2 regions of the Streptomyces sp. CMB-StM0423 genome follow, and region 2 is predicted to be linked to the other one. Evidence: riboswitches for the same ligand, from Rfam matches in the RefSeq annotation. Region 2 holds a riboswitch; the other holds the start of a gene.
The links. Region 2 has a riboswitch for glycine ahead of gcvT (glycine cleavage system aminomethyltransferase GcvT). Riboswitches for the same ligand answer to the same signal wherever they lie in the genome.
Positions count from the first base shown of each region.

Region 1 (8,496 bases), 5.4 Mb from region 2:
ACCCGTGCTCTCGCACCGGCGTCCGGGAGCCCGGCGGACGCGACGGACGCGCTCCCCGTCCACGTTCTGGACGGGGTCGGCGCCGCGGCCGGCACACCGCACGCGGCGCTCACCGGCTGGCGGTTCCACCTCGCCGCCGAGGGCCTCGTCGTCGCCGCCGCGGAGGCGCGGATCACCCCGGACGGCTGGGCGTTCTCGCACTTCTCCGAGGGCCCGTATGTCGCCTCCACCCAACGCGCCCTGCGCCAGGCCGAGTCGCTGCCCGCCCTGCTGCAGCCGCGGCTGCTGTCCGTACCGGAGCTGTACATGGTGACGCTCTGGCTGCGCGCCGACGCCACCGCGCCGGCCGAGTCGGGCACGATCGACCCGGCGGATCTGCTGGTGCCGCTGGCGCCCGCGCCGCCCGGCATCCGGGCCCACCGCGCGCACCGCGCCGGCGACCTGCTGCCGGCGCTGCGCGACCGGCTGGCGGGCGCGCGGCTGCTCGGCTCCTCCGCCTGATCACGGCGAGGTCACGGTCTGATCACCGCTGTGGACTAGTCCACTCCCGGCCGGTGCACCCCCCGAAAGGATGGTCCGGCACCGAGCAACCGCCCGCGAGGGTGATGCGTCTTCTGCCCCGGAGACCACCTGCCGGTAAATCCCTGCGAATTGACGCGCGCGGGGGAACACTGGATGCGGAACGAGTCGACACGGGGGCGGCGATGACATCTGCAGACCGCAGGACCGAGACCACGAAACGACGAGAGTACCCAGCCATGTGCCAGCACCAGCCACCCTGCCCCACCGCCCAGTCCACCGACCGGGAGGCGGCGCGCCCGGTGGCGAACCACCCGGAGCAGGGCTGGAGCCTGCTCTGCAACGGCGTCCTGCTGTTCGAGGACACCGGCGAGCTGCTGCCCGACGGCCGGATCATCGCGCCGCACCGGCCGCCGAACGCCGACGACGTGACCGCCGCGGCCTGACCTGCCCGGGCGGCGGTCGCGGCCGCCGCCCGCCGGGCGGTCCCCGCGGCCGCGCGCCCGCCTCGCACGCCGCCGGCCCGGCGCGGGGGCGCCGGGCCGGGTGCGGTACGCGCGCGGGCGTACGTCAGGCGTCGTATTCGTCCAACGGGGGGCACGAGCACACCAGGTTCCGGTCGCCGTAGGCGCCGTCGATCCGGCGCACCGGGGGCCAGTACTTGTCCGCGGGCGTCACCCCGGCCGGGAAGACGGCCTCCTCACGCCCGTACGGGTGCTGCCACTCCCCCGCGAGCTGCGCCGCGGTGTGCGGCGCGCCGACCAGCGGGTTGTCGTCCTTGTCCCACTCCCCCGTGCCGACCCGCTCGATCTCCCGCCGGATCGCGATCATCGCCTCGCAGAACCGGTCGAGTTCGCTCAGGTTCTCGCTCTCGGTCGGCTCGATCATCAACGTCCCGGCCACCGGGAACGACATCGTCGGGGCGTGGAAGCCGTAGTCGATCAGCCGCTTGGCGACGTCGTCGATCGACACGCCGGTCGCCTTGGTCAGCGGCCGTACGTCGATGATGCACTCGTGCGCGACGAGCCCGCCGGGACCCGCGTACAGCACCGGGAAGTGCGGCTCCAGCCGCTTGGCCACGTAGTTGGCGCCCAGCACCGCGACCTGGCTGGCGCGGCGCAGCCCGTCCTCGCCCATGAGCTTCATGTACGCCCATGAGATCGGCAGGATCCCGGCCGAGCCCCACGGCGCCGCCGAGACCGGGCCCACGCCCGTCTCGGGGCCCGCGGCGGGCTGCAGCGGGTGGTTCGGCAGGTACGGGGCCAGGTGCTCGCGGACCGCGACCGGGCCGACGCCGGGGCCGCCGCCGCCGTGCGGGATGCAGAACGTCTTGTGCAGGTTCAGGTGCGAGACGTCGCCGCCGAACTTTCCGGGGCCCGCGAGGCCGACGAGCGCGTTGAGGTTGGCCCCGTCCACGTACACCTGGCCGCCGGCGGCGTGCACGGCGTCGCAGATCTCCGTGATGTGCTCCTCGAACACGCCGTGCGTGGAGGGGTAGGTGACCATGAGCACGGCCAGCTCGTCGCCGTACTGCTCGATCCTCGCGCGCAGGTCGTCCGCGTCGACCTCGCCGTTCTCCGCGGTCTTCACGACCACGACCTTCATGCCGGCCATCACCGCGGAGGCGGCGTTGGTGCCGTGCGCGGAGGACGGGATGAGGCAGACGGTGCGGCGCTCGTCGCCGTTGGCGCGGTGGTACGCCCGTACGGCCAGCAGGCCCGCCAGCTCGCCCTGCGACCCCGCGTTGGGCTGCAGGGAGACCTTGTCGTAGCCGGTGACGGCGGCCAGGCCCTCCTCCAGCTCGCGGATGAGGGTCAGATAGCCCGCGGCCTGGTCGGCGGGCGCGAAGGGGTGCAGCCCGGCGAACTCGGGCCAGGTGACGGCCTCCATCTCGGCGGTCGCGTTGAGCTTCATCGTGCAGGAGCCGAGCGGGATCATGCCGCGGTCCAGCGCGTAGTCCCGGTCGGCGAGCGTGCGCAGGTAGCGCAGCAGGGCGGTCTCGGAGCGGTGCCGGTGGAAGACCGGGTGGGTCAGGTACTCGTCGGTGCGCAGCAGCCCGGCGGGCAGCGCGTCGGCGGTGGCGGCGTCCAGCTCACCGACGTCCCGGCCGGTGACGCCGAAGGCGTCCCAGACGACGGCGAGGTGGTCGCGGACGGTGGTCTCGTCGCAGGAGATGCCGACGTGGTCGGCATCGGCGAGGCGGAGGTTGACGCCGGCGTTGCGGGCGCGGGCGGTCACCTCGGCGGCCCGGCCGGGGACGCGGACGGTGACGGTGTCGAAGAACGCGTCGTGCACCACGTCGGCGCCGCCCGCCCGCAGGCCCGCGGCGAGGATCGCGGCGAAGCGGTGGGTGCGCCGGGCGATCGCCGCCAGGCCCTCGGGGCCGTGGTAGACGGCGTACATCGACGCCATCACCGCGAGCAGCACCTGCGCGGTACAGATGTTGCTGGTGGCCTTCTCGCGGCGGATGTGCTGCTCGCGCGTCTGGAGGGCCAGCCGGTACGCCTGCGCGCCGTCCGCGTCCTTGGAGACGCCCACGAGCCGGCCCGGCAGGCTGCGCGCGAACTTCTCGCGTACGGACATGTAGCCGGCGTGCGGCCCGCCGAAGCCCATCGGGACCCCGAATCGCTGGCTGGAGCCGACCGCGATGTCGGCGCCGAGCTCCGCGGGCGAGGTCAGCAGGGTGAGCGCCAGGAGGTCGGCGGCGACGGTGACGACGGCGCCCAGCTCGTGCGCCCGCTCGATGACGGGCGCGAGGTCCCGTACGGCACCGGAGGCGCCCGGGTACTGCAGCAGCACGCCGAAGACGCCGCGCTCCGCGGCCTCCGCGGGGATGCCGCCGCTGAGGTCGGCGACGACGACCTCGACGCCGGTCGGCTCCGCGCGGGTGCGCAGCACGGCGACGGTCTGCGGCAGGGTATCGGCGTCGACCAGGAAGACGCCGTCCTTGACCTTGCCGACGCGCCGGGACAGGGCCATCGCCTCGGCGGCGGCGGTGCCCTCGTCGAGCAGCGAGGCGCCGGCGGTGGGCAGCCCGGTGAGGTCGGAGACGACGGTCTGGAAGTTGAGCAGCGCCTCCAGACGGCCCTGGGAGATCTCCGGCTGGTACGGGGTGTACGCCGTGTACCAGGCGGGGTTCTCCATGACGTTGCGCAGGATGACGGGCGGCGTGTGGGTGCCGTGGTAGCCGAGGCCGATCATGGAGGTGAGCACCTCGTTGCGCGCCGCCAGGCCGCGCAGCTCGGCCAGCACCTCGGCCTCGGAGCGGGCCGCGGGCAACGCGAACGCGCCGGTGCCCTTGATCGAGCCGGGTACGGCGGCCTCCGTCAGCTCGTCCAGCGAGCCGTAGCCGGCCTGGGCGAGCATCTTGGCCCGGTCGCCCGCGTCCGGTCCTATGTGGCGCTGCTCGAAGGGCGTGCCGCGCTCCAAGTCGGAAAGCGGGATGCGGTGGGCGTTCGTCTCGGACAAAGGGGCCTCCTGGTCGCGCGGACCTTCGCGGATACCCCTGGGCCGGGCACCCGTACGGCCTCCCCCTCTGTCATCCGGACCTGAGAGCTTCACCGGCACGCCCTGACTGGGCGCGGCCCGGCTTGCACCGTCGGTGAGGAAGGGCCGCGCGGCGGCCCGCCCTGCTTTCCAGAGTGACCTCGTCCGTGCGGTACGGGGGCCTGAGAGATTCCGGGGAGGAGTTGCTCCTTCGGCGCCTCCGGCTGGCGGGCGGAGGACTCTCCCGCACGGGGTCTGCGGCCACGATCAGCGTACCAGCGCACGCCCCGCGCATCCCGGCGCGGGGCGTGCGCTCACGTGCGCCCGGGCGGCGCCCGCCGAGTGGCCGCGGGGCCTCTTGTGCCGTTACGTGGAGGCAGCGGAGCTGTGACGAGACGTGGGAGGCACCGTGCAGACCGACATCGACCCCCGGAGCCTGATCGGCGTGCGCGCGTACGACAGCAACGGCGACAAGCTCGGGACCGTCGACGAGGTGTACCTCGACGACGCCACCGGCGCCCCGCAGTGGGCGGCGGTGCGCACGGGCCTGTTCCACCGGGACGCGTTCGTGCCGCTGGGGCCGAGCGAGCTGGCGGACGAGGGGCTGCGGGTGCCGTTCGAACGGGAGCTGATCAAGGACGCGCCGGACTTCGGCGTAGGCCGGCACCTCTCCCCCGCGCAGGAGCTCCAGCTCTACCACCACTACGGCATGACGCTGCCGCCGGAGGTCGCCAACACCCATCCGCAGCAGCGGCCGCCACAGGACCGGGACTTCGGCGAGGTCGCCGGCTCCGACGACTGACAGGCCACCGCCGGGCACCAGCCCCCCGACGTCAGCCGACCGGCACCAGCGGCAGCGGGTCCGCCGGCTCCAGCGCCGGGTCGTCCGCGGCGAACGTACGCACCCGCCCGGGCGCCGAGCCCGGCACTTCGAACCGCACCGTGACCCGGCCGACGCCGCTGCCCTGCACCCAGCCGGGGCCGTGCTCCGCGTGCCGCACGTCCAGCCCCGGCAGCCACTGCGGCGCGGCCGGCTCCGGCTCCGGCGCGGCGGGCGGCGGGGGCGGCCCGGGCGGCGGCAGCGCCACCGGGCCGTCGGCGTCCACCGGCCCGTGCTGCACCTCCGGCGCCTGGCCCGCCTGCGCGAACAGGTCCTCCTGCGTGAAGTCCGCGAGCCCGCTCACGCCGACGCCCAGCAGCCGCACGCCCGCGGTCGTCTCCACGCCGTCCAGCAGCCGCAGCGCCGCCTCGGTGACCACGGCCGGGTCGTCGGTGGGCCCGCGCAGGGTCTCGGAGCGGGTGAGGGTGGAGAAGTCGTACCGCCGGACCTTGAGGACCACCGTGCGGCCGGAGCGCCCGGCGCCGCGCAACCGCGTCACGCACCGCCGCGCCAGCCGCTCGACCTCGGTGCGGATCCGGACCCGGTCGGTGAGGTCGACGTCGAAGGTGTCCTCGACGGAGACGGACTTGGTGTCCCGGTCCGCCACCACCGGCCGCTCGTCCAGCCCCAGCGCCATCACGTGGATCCCGGTGCCGTGCGCCTTGCCCAGCAGCCGCACCATCTCGTCCTCGCCGGCGTCCGTGACCTCCCCGACCGTGGTGATCCCGGCCCGGCGCAGCGTGTCCGCCGTGGCCGGGCCGACGCCCGGCAGCGTCCGCACGTTCATCGGCCCCAGCAGCGCCCGCTCGCCGCCCGGCGGTACCAGGACGAGCCCGTCCGGCTTGGCCAGCTCGGAGGCGACCTTGGCGAGCATCTTGGACGCGGCGAGCCCGACGGACCCGGTGAGGCCCGTGGCGGCGCGGATGTCGGCGCGGAGCCGGCGCGCCACGCTCCGTAGCGCCGTCTCCTCCGCGGGCGTGCCGCCGGCTTCGAGGTCGACGAACGCCTCGTCCAGGCTCAGCGGCTCCACCAGTGGCGACAGCTCCCCGAGCAGCGCCATGACCTGGCCGCTGACCTGCTGGTAGAGCCGGAAGCGGGGGATGAGGAACGCGGCGTTCGGGCAGAGCCGGCGGGCCATGCCCATGGCCATCGCCGAGTGCACCCCGAAGACCCGCGCCTCGTACGACGCGGTGGCCACCACGCCGCGGGGGCCGAGGCCGCCGACGATCACGGCCTTGCCCTTGAGGCTCGGCTTGGCGGCCTGCTCCACGGCGGCGTAGAACGCGTCCATGTCCAGGTGCAGGACTGACGGCGCGCTTCTCACACGGTGATGGTCCCCCATGGGTACGACATCGGCCCCGCAGCGGCCGTCAGACGGCCGTGACGGCGTCGTACGGACCGGGGCGCGGGGCGGCCACCGGCCGGCCTGCCGGAGGGCGTCAGCCGGCGCGGCTGCGGCGGCGCGCCAGCTCGTCGGCGGCGTTGTGCCCGACCAGCGTCTCGCCGGTGTCGACGCGCTCCGCGTGCAACTGCACGAGGGCCGCCTGCACGTCGCTCCAGACCACGCCGACGGCGATGCCGAAGATCCCCTGGCCGCCCTGGAGCAGCTCGACGACCTCGTCGGGGGACGTGCACTCGTAGACCGTGGCGCCGTCGCTGATGAGGGTCATCCGCCGCAGCTCGGCCGGATCGGTCGCGCGCAGGTGGCGGACGGCCGTCCTGATGCTCTGCAGCGAGACCCCGGCGCCCAGCAGCCGCTTGACGATCTTGAGTACGACGACGTCGTGGGAGCCGTAGAGCCGCTGGGCGCCCGAGCCGTTCGCGGGGCGGACGCTCGGCTCGACGAGGCCCGTACGGGCCCAGTAGTCGAGCTGGCGGTACGTGATGCCGGCCGCGGCACACGCCGCCGGTCCCCGGTAGCCGACCTCCTCCGCGTCCGCGGACGCGGCCCGTGGCCGCCTCGCGGGCTCCACGCCGTGCCCGTACAGCGGAACAGCTCCGCCCCCGCCAGCCGATCTCCCGCCGCCCGTGACCACCACGCCGACCTCCCGCTCCCTGACCTGCCTCCCGACGGTAGGCAGTCGCCCCGGGCGCGTCAACGAACGCCACACGGGGCACGCCGGGTGCTCATCACCCTACGGGTGGTTTGCCGACGGCGCCCGCACGGTAGGCCCGGGCGGGCTACCGGGGGGCGGCTCTCACTGGGGATTCGTACCGAAGTCCTCGGGCGTGATCTGGTCGAGGAACTCGCGGAACTTCTCCACCTCGTCCTCCTGCTCGTCCGGGATCGAGATCCCCGCGTCGTTGAGCACGCCCTCGCTGCCGTAGATCGGCGTGCCGGTGCGCAGCGCGAGCGCGATGGCGTCGGAGGGGCGGGCGCTCACCTCGGCGCCGCCGGAGAACACCAGCTCGGCGTAGAACACGCCCTCCCGCAGGTCGGTGATCCGGACCTCGGACAGCTCCTGGCCGACCGCGTCCAGCACGTTCTTGAACAGGTCATGGGTCAGCGGGCGCGCGGGGGTCATGCCCTGCTGCGCGAAGGCGATCGCCGTCGCCTCCCCAGGACCGATCCAGATGGGAAGGTACCGGTCGCCGCCCACTTCACGCAGGAGAACGATCGGTTGGTTCGAGGGCATTTCCACCCGGACACCCACAACGTCGAGCTCGTTCACACAGCAACCCTAGGCCGACCCCGGCGGTTTTGGGTAGTCGAGCACGGGACCGGTCAGTTGCCGGCGACCCGCAGTGAGGACCGTACGAGGGTCGTGTGCAGCCGCGCGGACAGCTCGATCAGCCGTTCGGCGGTGGATTCCGCGTGGGCCCGCGTCTGCGGGCTGCGGTGCTGCCGGAGCGGGCCGATGACCTGTTCGACGAGGCCGGCCTCGCGGTCCGCGGCGGCCTTGAGGCCGCGCAGGTGGCGCGCCTGCAGCCCGTAGCTGCCCAGCTCGGCCACGAGACGGGCGACGGCGGCCGCGTCCGCGTCGTAGAGCCCGTCGGCGTCCGGGGCGACGAGACCGAATTCTTCCCAGGACGCCAGCTCGTCCTCGCCGACGGCGGCGGTGCGCAGCAGCGTCTCCCGGTCGACACGGGGATCGTGCGGGGCCTCCGCGACGGCGGAGGCCCCGGTCCCGGCGCCGGCCACGGGGTCGGCGTCCAACTGCTCACGGATGACCTTGAGCGGCAGGTAGTGATCCCGCTGCATACGCAGGATCCGGGCCAGCCGCTCGACGTCCGCGGTGCCGAACTTGCGATAGCCGCCCGGCGAGCGCTGCGGCTCCACCAGGCCCTCCGACTCCAGGAAGCGGATCTTGGAGATGGTGACCTCGGGAAACTCCTCGCGGAGCACGGCGAGGACGCCCCCGATGCTCAACTGCCGGTCGCGCGCCCGGCGTCGGTCCGGCCGGTCCGCTTCCGGAGCGGCGGTGCCGCCCCTCGGGGTGTCGCCCATCGCTTCCGTCCCGTGGTCGTGTGCTCCCCGCCGTCAGGCGGTGCGCCGACTGGCGAAGAACACCAGCCGGAACTTTCCGATCTGCACCTCGTCCCCGCTGGTCAGCTCGAACTCGTCGATCCGCTCGCGGTTGACGTACGTGCCGTTGAGGCTGCCGACGTCG
Region 1 covers NZ_CP025407.1:7,569,784-7,578,279, reverse strand. The annotation lists gene CXR04_RS32925 (hypothetical protein) at 1-501, shown strand, start outside; gene CXR04_RS32920 (DUF5999 family protein) at 759-965, shown strand; gene gcvP (aminomethyl-transferring glycine dehydrogenase) at 1,090-3,987, opposite strand; glycine riboswitch at 4,166-4,262, opposite strand; gene CXR04_RS32910 (PRC-barrel domain-containing protein) at 4,403-4,807, shown strand; gene CXR04_RS32905 (DNA polymerase IV) at 4,839-6,209, opposite strand; gene CXR04_RS32900 (MerR family transcriptional regulator) at 6,325-6,873, opposite strand; gene CXR04_RS32895 (bifunctional nuclease family protein) at 7,084-7,557, opposite strand; gene ftsR (transcriptional regulator FtsR) at 7,611-8,333, opposite strand; gene CXR04_RS32885 (FHA domain-containing protein) at 8,367-8,496, opposite strand, start outside.
Region 1: it holds a riboswitch for glycine, as region 2 does, so the genes downstream of both, gcvP (aminomethyl-transferring glycine dehydrogenase) here and gcvT (glycine cleavage system aminomethyltransferase GcvT) in region 2, are expected to answer to the same signal.

Region 2 (8,496 bases):
TGCGCGTGCGTGGTGCGGGTGGTGACGGGTCGCGCGTACGGCCCCGGGGCCCGGCCGCCCGCCGCGTCGGAGCGGCGGGCGGCCGGGCCGTACGGGCTACAGGCCGGGGTACAGCGGGTGCTTCTGCGCCAGGGCGGTGACCCGGGCGGCGAGTGCGGCCGTCTTTGCCTCGTCGAAGCCCGGCTTGAGGGCTTCGGCGATGACGTCGGCGACCTCCTCGAAGTCCGCGGCGGTGAAGCCGCGGGTGGCCAGCGCGGGCGAGCCGATGCGCAGGCCGGAGGTGACCATGGGCGGGCGGGGGTCGTTCGGGACCGCGTTGCGGTTGACGGTGATGCCGGTCTCGTGGAGCCGGTCCTCGGCCTGCTGGCCGTCCAGCTCGGATTCGCGCAGGTCGACCAGGACCAGGTGGACGTCCGTACCGCCGGAGAGCACCGAGACGCCGGCCGCGCGGGCGTCGTCCCGCAGCAGCCGCTCGGCCAGGATCCGGGCGCCGTCCAGCGTGCGCTGCTGCCGCTCCCGGAACTCCTCCGACGCGGCGATCTTGAACGACACCGCCTTGGCCGCGATCACGTGCTCCAGCGGGCCGCCCTGCTGGCCGGGGAAGACCGCCGAGTTGATCTTCTTGGCGAGGGCCTGGCGGGAGAGGATGACCCCGCCGCGCGGGCCGCCGAGGGTCTTGTGCGTCGTGGTGGTGACGATGTCCGCGTACGGCACCGGGTTGGGGTGCAGGCCCGCGGCGACGAGACCGGCGAAGTGCGCCATGTCGACCATCAGCAGCGCGTCGACCTCGTCGGCGATCCGGCGGAAGCCGGCGAAGTCGAGCTGCCGGGGGTACGCCGACCAGCCCGCGATGATCAGCTTCGGCCGCCGCTCCTTGGCCAGCCGCTCGACCTCGGCCATGTCGACCTGGCCGGTCTCGGCGTCGACGTGGTAGGCGGCGACGTCGTACAGCTTGCCGGAGAAGTTGATCTTCATGCCGTGGGTCAGGTGCCCGCCGTGGGCCAGGTCCAGGCCCAGGATCGTGTCGCCGGGCTTGAGCACCGCGAACATCGCCGCCGCGTTCGCCGACGCGCCCGAGTGCGGCTGGACGTTCGCCGCCTCGGCGCCGAAGAGCGCCTTGACCCGCTCGCGGGCCAGCTCCTCGGCGACGTCGACGTACTCGCAGCCCCCGTAGTAGCGGCGGCCGGGGTAGCCCTCGGCGTACTTGTTGGTGAGGACCGAGCCCTGCGCCTCCAGCACGGCGACCGGGGCGAAGTTCTCCGAGGCGATCATTTCGAGGGTGGACTGCTGGCGCTTGAGTTCGGCGTCCACGGCGGCGGCGACCTCGGGGTCGACCTCGTGGAGCGAGCCGTTCAGAAGGGACATGGGACCTTCCGGGGAAAGAGAGGGACGCGGGCGGGCGGGGCTGCGGCGGCGGAGCTCAGCCCGCGGTGAACGCGGTGTACTCGGCGGCGGACATCAGGTCGGCGGCCTCGGCCGAGACGCGCACCCGGAACAGCCAGCCGTCCTGATACGGCCCGGAGTTCACCAGCGCCGGGTCGTCCACGACGTCCTGGTTGGTCTCGGTGACCTCCCCGGTCACCGGCGCGTAGAGGTCGGAGACGGACTTCGTCGACTCCAGCTCGCCGCAGGGCTCGCCCGCGGTGACCGCGGCGCCCACGTCCGGCAACTGGACGAAGACGACGTCGCCCAGCGCGTTCGCGGCGTGGGCGGTGATGCCGACGGTGGCGACGCCGTCGTCGGTCGCGACCCACTCGTGTTCCTTGCTGTAGCGCAGGTGCTCAGGGTTGTTCATAAGGCGATTCTCCAGGATCGGGACGTGAGTGGCGTAAAGGGGCGCTGGTGGCGCGGTCGAGGGGCCGCGGAAAGGAAGAGGCAGGCGTACGTGCGCAGCCGGTCAGGAGCGCTTGTAGAACGGCAGGGCGACGACCTCGTACGGCTCGTGGCTGCCGCGGATGTCGACGCCCACGCCGGTGGCCGCCGAGGGGCCGGGACCGGCGTGCGCGGCGTCCACGTACGCCATGGCGATCGGCTTGCCCAGGGTGGGGGAGGGGGCGCCGGAGGTGACCTCGCCGATGCGCCGGCCGCCGGCCACCACCCCGTACCCCGCGCGCGGCACCCGCCGGCCCGCGGCGACCAGGCCGACCAGCACCCGCGGCGGCTCGGCCGCGGCGCGCTCGGCGGCCTGTTCGAGCGCCTCGCGCCCGACGAAGTCGCCGGGCTTGTCGAGCTTGACGACCCGGCCGAGGCCGGCGTCGAAGGGCGTGAGCGCGGTGGTCAGCTCGTGCCCGTACAGCGGCATGCCGGCCTCGAGGCGCAGGGTGTCGCGGCAGGAGAGCCCGCACGGCACCAGGCCGTCGTCCGCGCCCGCCGCGGTCAGCGCCGCCCAGACGGCCGCCGCGTCCGCGGGGCGTACGAACAGCTCGAAGCCGTCCTCGCCGGTGTAGCCGGTACGGGCGATGAGCGCGTCCGCGCCGGCGACGGTGCCGGGCAGACCCGCGTAGTACTTCAGGCCGGCCAGATCCGCGTCGGTGACCCGGCCGAGGATGGCCGGCGACTTCGGACCCTGCACGGCGATCAGGGCGTACGCCTCCCGGTCGTCGCGCACCCCGGCGCCCGGGAAGCCGGCGGCCCGCCCGGCGAGGGCGTCCAGGACGACCTGGGCGTTGGCGGCGTTCGCGACGATCATGTACTCCTCGTCGGCGAGCCGGTAGACGATCAGGTCGTCGAGGATGCCGCCGTCCTCGCGGCAGATCATCGTGTACCGGGCACGGCCCGGGCGCACCGCGGACAGCCGGCCCACCAGGGCGTAGTCCAGCAGGTCCGCGGCCTGCGGGCCGGTGACGGCGATCTCGCCCATGTGGGAGAGGTCGAAGAGGCCGGCGCGGGTGCGCACCGCGACGTGCTCCTCACGCTCGCTGCCGTAGCGCAGCGGCATGTCCCAGCCGGCGAAGTCGGTCATGGTGGCGCCGAGGGCGCGGTGCGTGGCGTCGAGCGCGGTACGGCGCGGTGCAGGGCTCTCAGTGGTCATCGTCAGGCTCCCGGACAGGGGGTGGTCGTGTCCTCCCCATCTGTCATCGGAACCTGAGAGGTTCGCCACGATCCCGCGGGAGCGTGGCTTGCACCTTGGGTGGGGCGGCGCCGGCGCACGGCCGGGCACACCCGCTTTTCAGATCTGCCTCGCCCGCGCGGTGACGGTGCCTGAGAGATTCAAGGGAGGACTTGCTCCTTCGGCGCCCGGTGCGACGAGGCACCGGGACTCTCCCGCGCGGGTTCTGACGGCCGGTATGCAGTTGGCGGGCCCCATCATTGCACGCACCGTCGACCGCGGGACAGGGGAAGAAGTGGGAGGCCACCTTCCGTTGCGTCCTTGTCGAGTCCCGCTGCTGTTGCGACGCTTGTGGACGGCAAGAGCGGCGGTGCGGGGCGTGGGAGGCAGCGTGACGGTGGAGCAGGCGGCCTCCAGGGAACGGCTTCGATATCCCGAGGGGGACATCGTCGTGATCTCCGGGCTGCCGGGCAGCGGCAAGAGCACGCTCATGCGCCGCACGCAGCCGCCGGCCGCGGTGCGGCTGATCGACTCGCAGTACGTGCGCGAGCGCTGGGCGCAGAAGCTGGGCACGCGGCTGCCGTACGCCCTCTACCGGCCGTTAGTCCGCGTCGACCACTACGCGCGGCTGCGGCTCGCGGTCCGCGCGGGCGGCAGCCTCGTCGTGCACGACTGCGGCACGCTGCCGTGGGTGCGCTGGTGGCTGACCAGGCAGGCCAGGCGGTACGGGCGCGGGGTGCACGTCGTGGTGCTCGACGTGCCGGAGGATGTGGCACGGGAGCGGCAGGCGCGGCGCGGCCGCGCCGTGTCGCGGTACGCCTTCGCCCGGCACCGGTGGGCGCACCGGAGGCTGCTGGACTGGGCGCACGCCGGGCAGCCGGCGGAGGGGTGCGACTCGGTGCTGGTGCTGGACGGGGAGGCGACGGGGGCGCTGCGCTCGATCAGCTTCGGCTGAGTCCGCGGGGGGCGGCTGCGCGCCGCAGGACCGGGCCGGCGGCCGGCCGCTACGCGCCGGACTGCGCCGGCAGCTTCGGCGGCACCGCCGCGTTCTGCGGCATCGGCGGCACCTGCCCCGCCGGCACCAGCCCGCTGACCGCCGTCGCCGACAGGACCCGTACCAGCGCCGCCACGGTCACCGTGGCCCGGTCGGCCACCGCCGCCCGGTCGCCCGCCCGGCCCGCCCGTACCAGGCCGGCCAGCTCCTCCCGCAGCGAGCCGACGGCCTGCGCCAGGGCGGTCGTCTTCCGCGCCTTCATCGACTTCACCTTGCCCTTGGCCCCCGCCGCCGCGCCCACCGCGTCCAGGTGCGACCGCACGTCGGGCAGCGTGCGCGGGTTCTGCCGGCCGCCGTCGGCGACGGCCTGCTGGACCTGCCCGACGGTCCGGGCCGTGGCGGCGGTGAGGTGCCCGAGCTGCGCCAGCAGGTGCAGGGTCGGCGGGTCGACGTCGGCGGCGGCCGGGGCGGAAGCCGCGGTCCTGCCGCCGGGGTGCCCGCCCCGGGCGGCGTCCCCGGCGGCGGCGACGGGCCCGGCCATGCCGAGCACGAGGGCGCCGCCGGCGACGGCGGAGACGACGGTGGCGGCGAGGCCGGCCATTCGGTTCGTACGCATGGAAAACGGGCTCCCTGTCGCGAGGTCCTGAGGGTGAGAGGACTCCACCGTGGGCAGGTGCGGCCTTCGCCCGCGAGCGCTCGCAGCCGTTAGGGTGCCGACGTTCATCCCCCGAAAGTTGGCTGGTCCCGATGAGCTTCGACTACCGCTCCCCGCAGCCCCCCGCCACGGGCGGCTTCCCCGGCAACGAGCTGGAGGAGGTGCTCGCCGCCTCGCTCGGCAACCCGCAGGCCGCCCCGCGGCTGCTGGAGGTGCTGGGCCGCAGCAGCCTGTGGGTGCCGCTGCCCGGGGGCGGCGGGCCCGACAGTCCCACGCTGCCCGTGCCGACGACCGAGATCGGCGGCGCGCCGTACGTGCCGGTGTTCTCCTCGCAGGAGGAGTTCCTGCGGGTCACCGGCTCCCACATGTCGTTCACCGTCGCGCCGGCCCGCGAGTTCGCCCGCGGGCTGCCGCCGCAGGTCGGCATCGCGGTCAACCCCGGCGGTACGGTCGGCGTGCCGCTGCCGCCGGCGGCGGTCGCGGAGCTGTGCCGGGACCGCGGGGCGCCGCGGCTGCCGGGGGAGGCACGCGGCGGCCGGGTGCGGCTGTTCACGCCGGATTGGCAGGACGACCCGGTGGACTTCCTGTCGGTCGCGCGGGAGGAGTTCGAGCGGATCGGGGTGGTACGCAGCGCGCGCCGGGGGCTCGCGAGCGTCGAGGGCGGTGCGGAGCAGCTCTACATCGGGGTCGAGCTGCTGGACACGTACGACGAGAGCAGGCAGGCGACGGTGGAGGCGCTGGGCCGGGCGCTCGGCGCGCAGCCGGTGCCGTGGAAGGTCCAACTGGTCTTCCTCGACGCCGCGGTGGACCCGGTGATCACCTGGATGCGGGCCAAGGTCGAGCCGTTCTACATCCGGGTCGGCTGACGGGGTCAGGCTCTAAGCTGGTTTGATGACCTTTCCGGGCGTACACGCGTGCCCGGGAGCGGCGGCGGCCGAGACGAAGGGTTGGGGCCCAGGGTGAACGGGGGCGCGAGCGGGCGGGCGCCGGGAGCGGGCGTGGACCAGTTGGTCCGCCAGGTGGCTCCCGGCAGGTACGACGCGTACGAGGCGCTGCTCGCCGCGCTGGCCGCCGGGCAGGTGTGGATGCTGCTCTGGCAGGGCCGCCCCGACTCGCCGGACGCGCAGTACGGCAGCATGCAGGTCGAGGGCCACGCCTACGCGCCCTGCTTCAGCTCCGACCGCGAGCTGGCCGCCAGCGGCTGGGCCGGCGCCCACGAGCCCGTCGCCGGGGCGGAGATCGCCGCCGCGCTCTACCCCGACCGCTGGGGCCTCTGGCTCGACCCGCACGCCGCCGGCGGCGGCGTCGGCGTCCCCTGGCTCGACCTGCGCCGGGTGGCCACGGGCCTGGACCGGCTGCCCGCGGGCCCGCTGCGGATCGCGGAACCGGTCGTGGACGTCGCGCAGTTCTATGCCCTGCTGGGCCAGACCGCCCACCGCACCCCCGCCGTGCGCACGCTCTGCCGCGCCTGGGTGCAGCCGGTGCTCGGCGAGCCGTACCTCGCCATCGGCATCGACCTGTACGACACGGGCGCGCAGTCCGTCGCCGCGGCGCAGTCGATGATGCAGGAGTCCGTGGCCGCCGTGCCCCCGGGCCTGGCGGTCTCCACGGTGGCGCTCGCCGACGACCACGACCCGGTGGCGATGTGGATGCGGGCGAACTCCCGGCCGTTCTTCGACCGCGGCGCCTACGGCGGCGGCCCGGCCGCCCCGCCCGCCGGCTACGGCTACCCGCCGCCGCACTCCGCGGGCGGCGCCCCGCAGTCCGGCTGGCAGCCGGGACCCGCCCCGCAGTACTGAGCCGCCGACCCGCCTGACCCCGCTATATCCGTACGTGTCCTGATATCGGGCCGGTGAAGATCCGCTCAGCGGCGGTCGGATGTCCGGATAACGGTTATCCACTGCATCGCATCACGTTTGCGCATCCATTCCCTTTGGGGTCTGGCGAGTGATCGCAGGCGCATTGAAGACTCCCCCCGCAGGAAGCTGTCGTTCCCCTGTGCGACGGCAGAGCTTCACGATCACGCACTACGGGCACCGGGCACTACGGCACGACGGATCACGGCACCACGGCATGACTTGCACCAGCGAAGCGATTGAGCCGCTACCGCGGCAGACGACGGCGGGACGCCGCCGCTCGAGAGGGGTCCCCACAACATGACGGCACCTATCGAGACAACCGGCGCCACCGAGGCGACGCCGGAAGCTCTCGTCGAGGGCGTGGACAAGAGCCGGATCGAGGGCCGTTCGCTCGGGCGTATCGCCTGGATGCGGCTCAAGCGCGACCGCGTCGCCATGGCCGGCGGCATCGTCGTGGTGCTCCTCATCCTGATCGCCGCGCTCTCCCGGCCGATCCAGGCGATCTTCGGGCTCGACCCCAACAGGCTCAACCAGGATCTCGTCGACCCCTCCCTGGCCACGCCGTACGGCTCGTTCGGCGGCATGAGCTGGGACCACCCGCTGGGCATCGAGCCGCGGCTCGGCCGCGACATCGCCACCCGGATCCTGGAAGGCTCCTGGGTCTCGCTGCTCGTCGCCTTCGGCGCCACCATGGTCGCCGTCGTGATCGGCACCGTCCTCGGCGTCATCGCCGGCTACTACGGCAAGTGGGCGGACACGATCATCAGCCGGACCATGGACACGTTCCTGGCCTTCCCGGTGCTGCTCTTCGCCATCTCCATCTCGGCCGCGCTGCAGGGCGGCGCGTTCGGACTGAAGGGGCTGCAGCTCCACATCGGGGTGCTGATCTTCGTCATCGGCTTCTTCAGTTGGCCGTATATCGGCCGCATCGTCCGCGGACAGACGCTCAGCCTCCGCGAACGCGAGTTCGTGGAGGCGGCGAAGAGCCTGGGCGCGCGCGGCCCCTTCATCCTCTTCCGGGAGCTGCTGCCGAACCTGGTGGGGCCGATCCTCGTCTACTCCACCCTGCTGATCCCGACCAACATCCTCTTCGAGGCGGCGCTCAGCTTCCTCGGCGTGGGCATCCAGCCGCCGCAGGCATCCTGGGGCGGCATGCTGAGCAGCGCGATCGACTACTACCAGGTCGATCCGATGTTCATGGTCGTACCGGGCGTGGCGATCTTCCTGTCCGTGCTGGCCTTCAACCTCTTGGGCGACGGGCTCAGGGACGCACTCGATCCCAAGGGCCGCCGATGACGCCAAGAAGCCGACTGGGCGCGGCACCCGCCGTTCCCGCTCTCGTCCCATCACTCCGAACCAGGGGGCAACGCCTCACCATGAAACTCAGGTCGAAATCAGCCGCCATGCTCGCGGTTGCCGTCTCGGTCGCGCTGACCGTCTCCGCCTGCGGCGGTGGCGGCAACGACGACGGCGGCGACGACGGCGAGGGCGGCGCCGCCGCGAACGCGGCGATCGAGAAGGTCCTCAACGCCTCCGACAAGAAGGGCGGCACCCTCGTCTACGAGTCGGCCGACGTGCCGGACTCGATGGACCCGGGCAACACGTACTACGGCTACGTGTGGAACTTCAGCCGCCTGTACGCGCGCTCCCTCATGACCTACGCCCCCGGCCCGGGCGCGCAGGCCGCGGAGCCGGTCCCGGACCTCGCCGAGGGCCCCGGTGAGGCCACCGACGGCGGCAAGACCTGGACGTACAAGATCAAGAAGGGCGTCAAGTACGAGGACGGCACCGAGATCACGGCCGGCGACGTCAAGTACGCCGTCGAGCGGAGCAACTACGCCCGCGACGTGCTCTCCCTCGGCCCGAACTACTTCGCCCAGTACCTGGACAACCCGGACGACTACAAGGGTCCGTACAAGGACAAGAGCGAAGAGGGCAT
Region 2 covers NZ_CP025407.1:2,120,948-2,129,443, reverse strand. The annotation lists gene glyA (serine hydroxymethyltransferase) at 97-1,365, opposite strand; gene gcvH (glycine cleavage system protein GcvH) at 1,421-1,795, opposite strand; gene gcvT (glycine cleavage system aminomethyltransferase GcvT) at 1,898-3,031, opposite strand; glycine riboswitch at 3,062-3,179, opposite strand; glycine riboswitch at 3,180-3,277, opposite strand; gene CXR04_RS08845 (AAA family ATPase) at 3,441-4,004, shown strand; gene CXR04_RS36390 (hypothetical protein) at 4,054-4,659, opposite strand; gene CXR04_RS08835 (enhanced serine sensitivity protein SseB) at 4,791-5,564, shown strand; gene CXR04_RS08830 (enhanced serine sensitivity protein SseB C-terminal domain-containing protein) at 5,697-6,497, shown strand; gene CXR04_RS08825 (ABC transporter permease) at 6,855-7,853, shown strand; gene CXR04_RS08820 (ABC transporter substrate-binding protein) at 7,961-8,496, shown strand, end outside.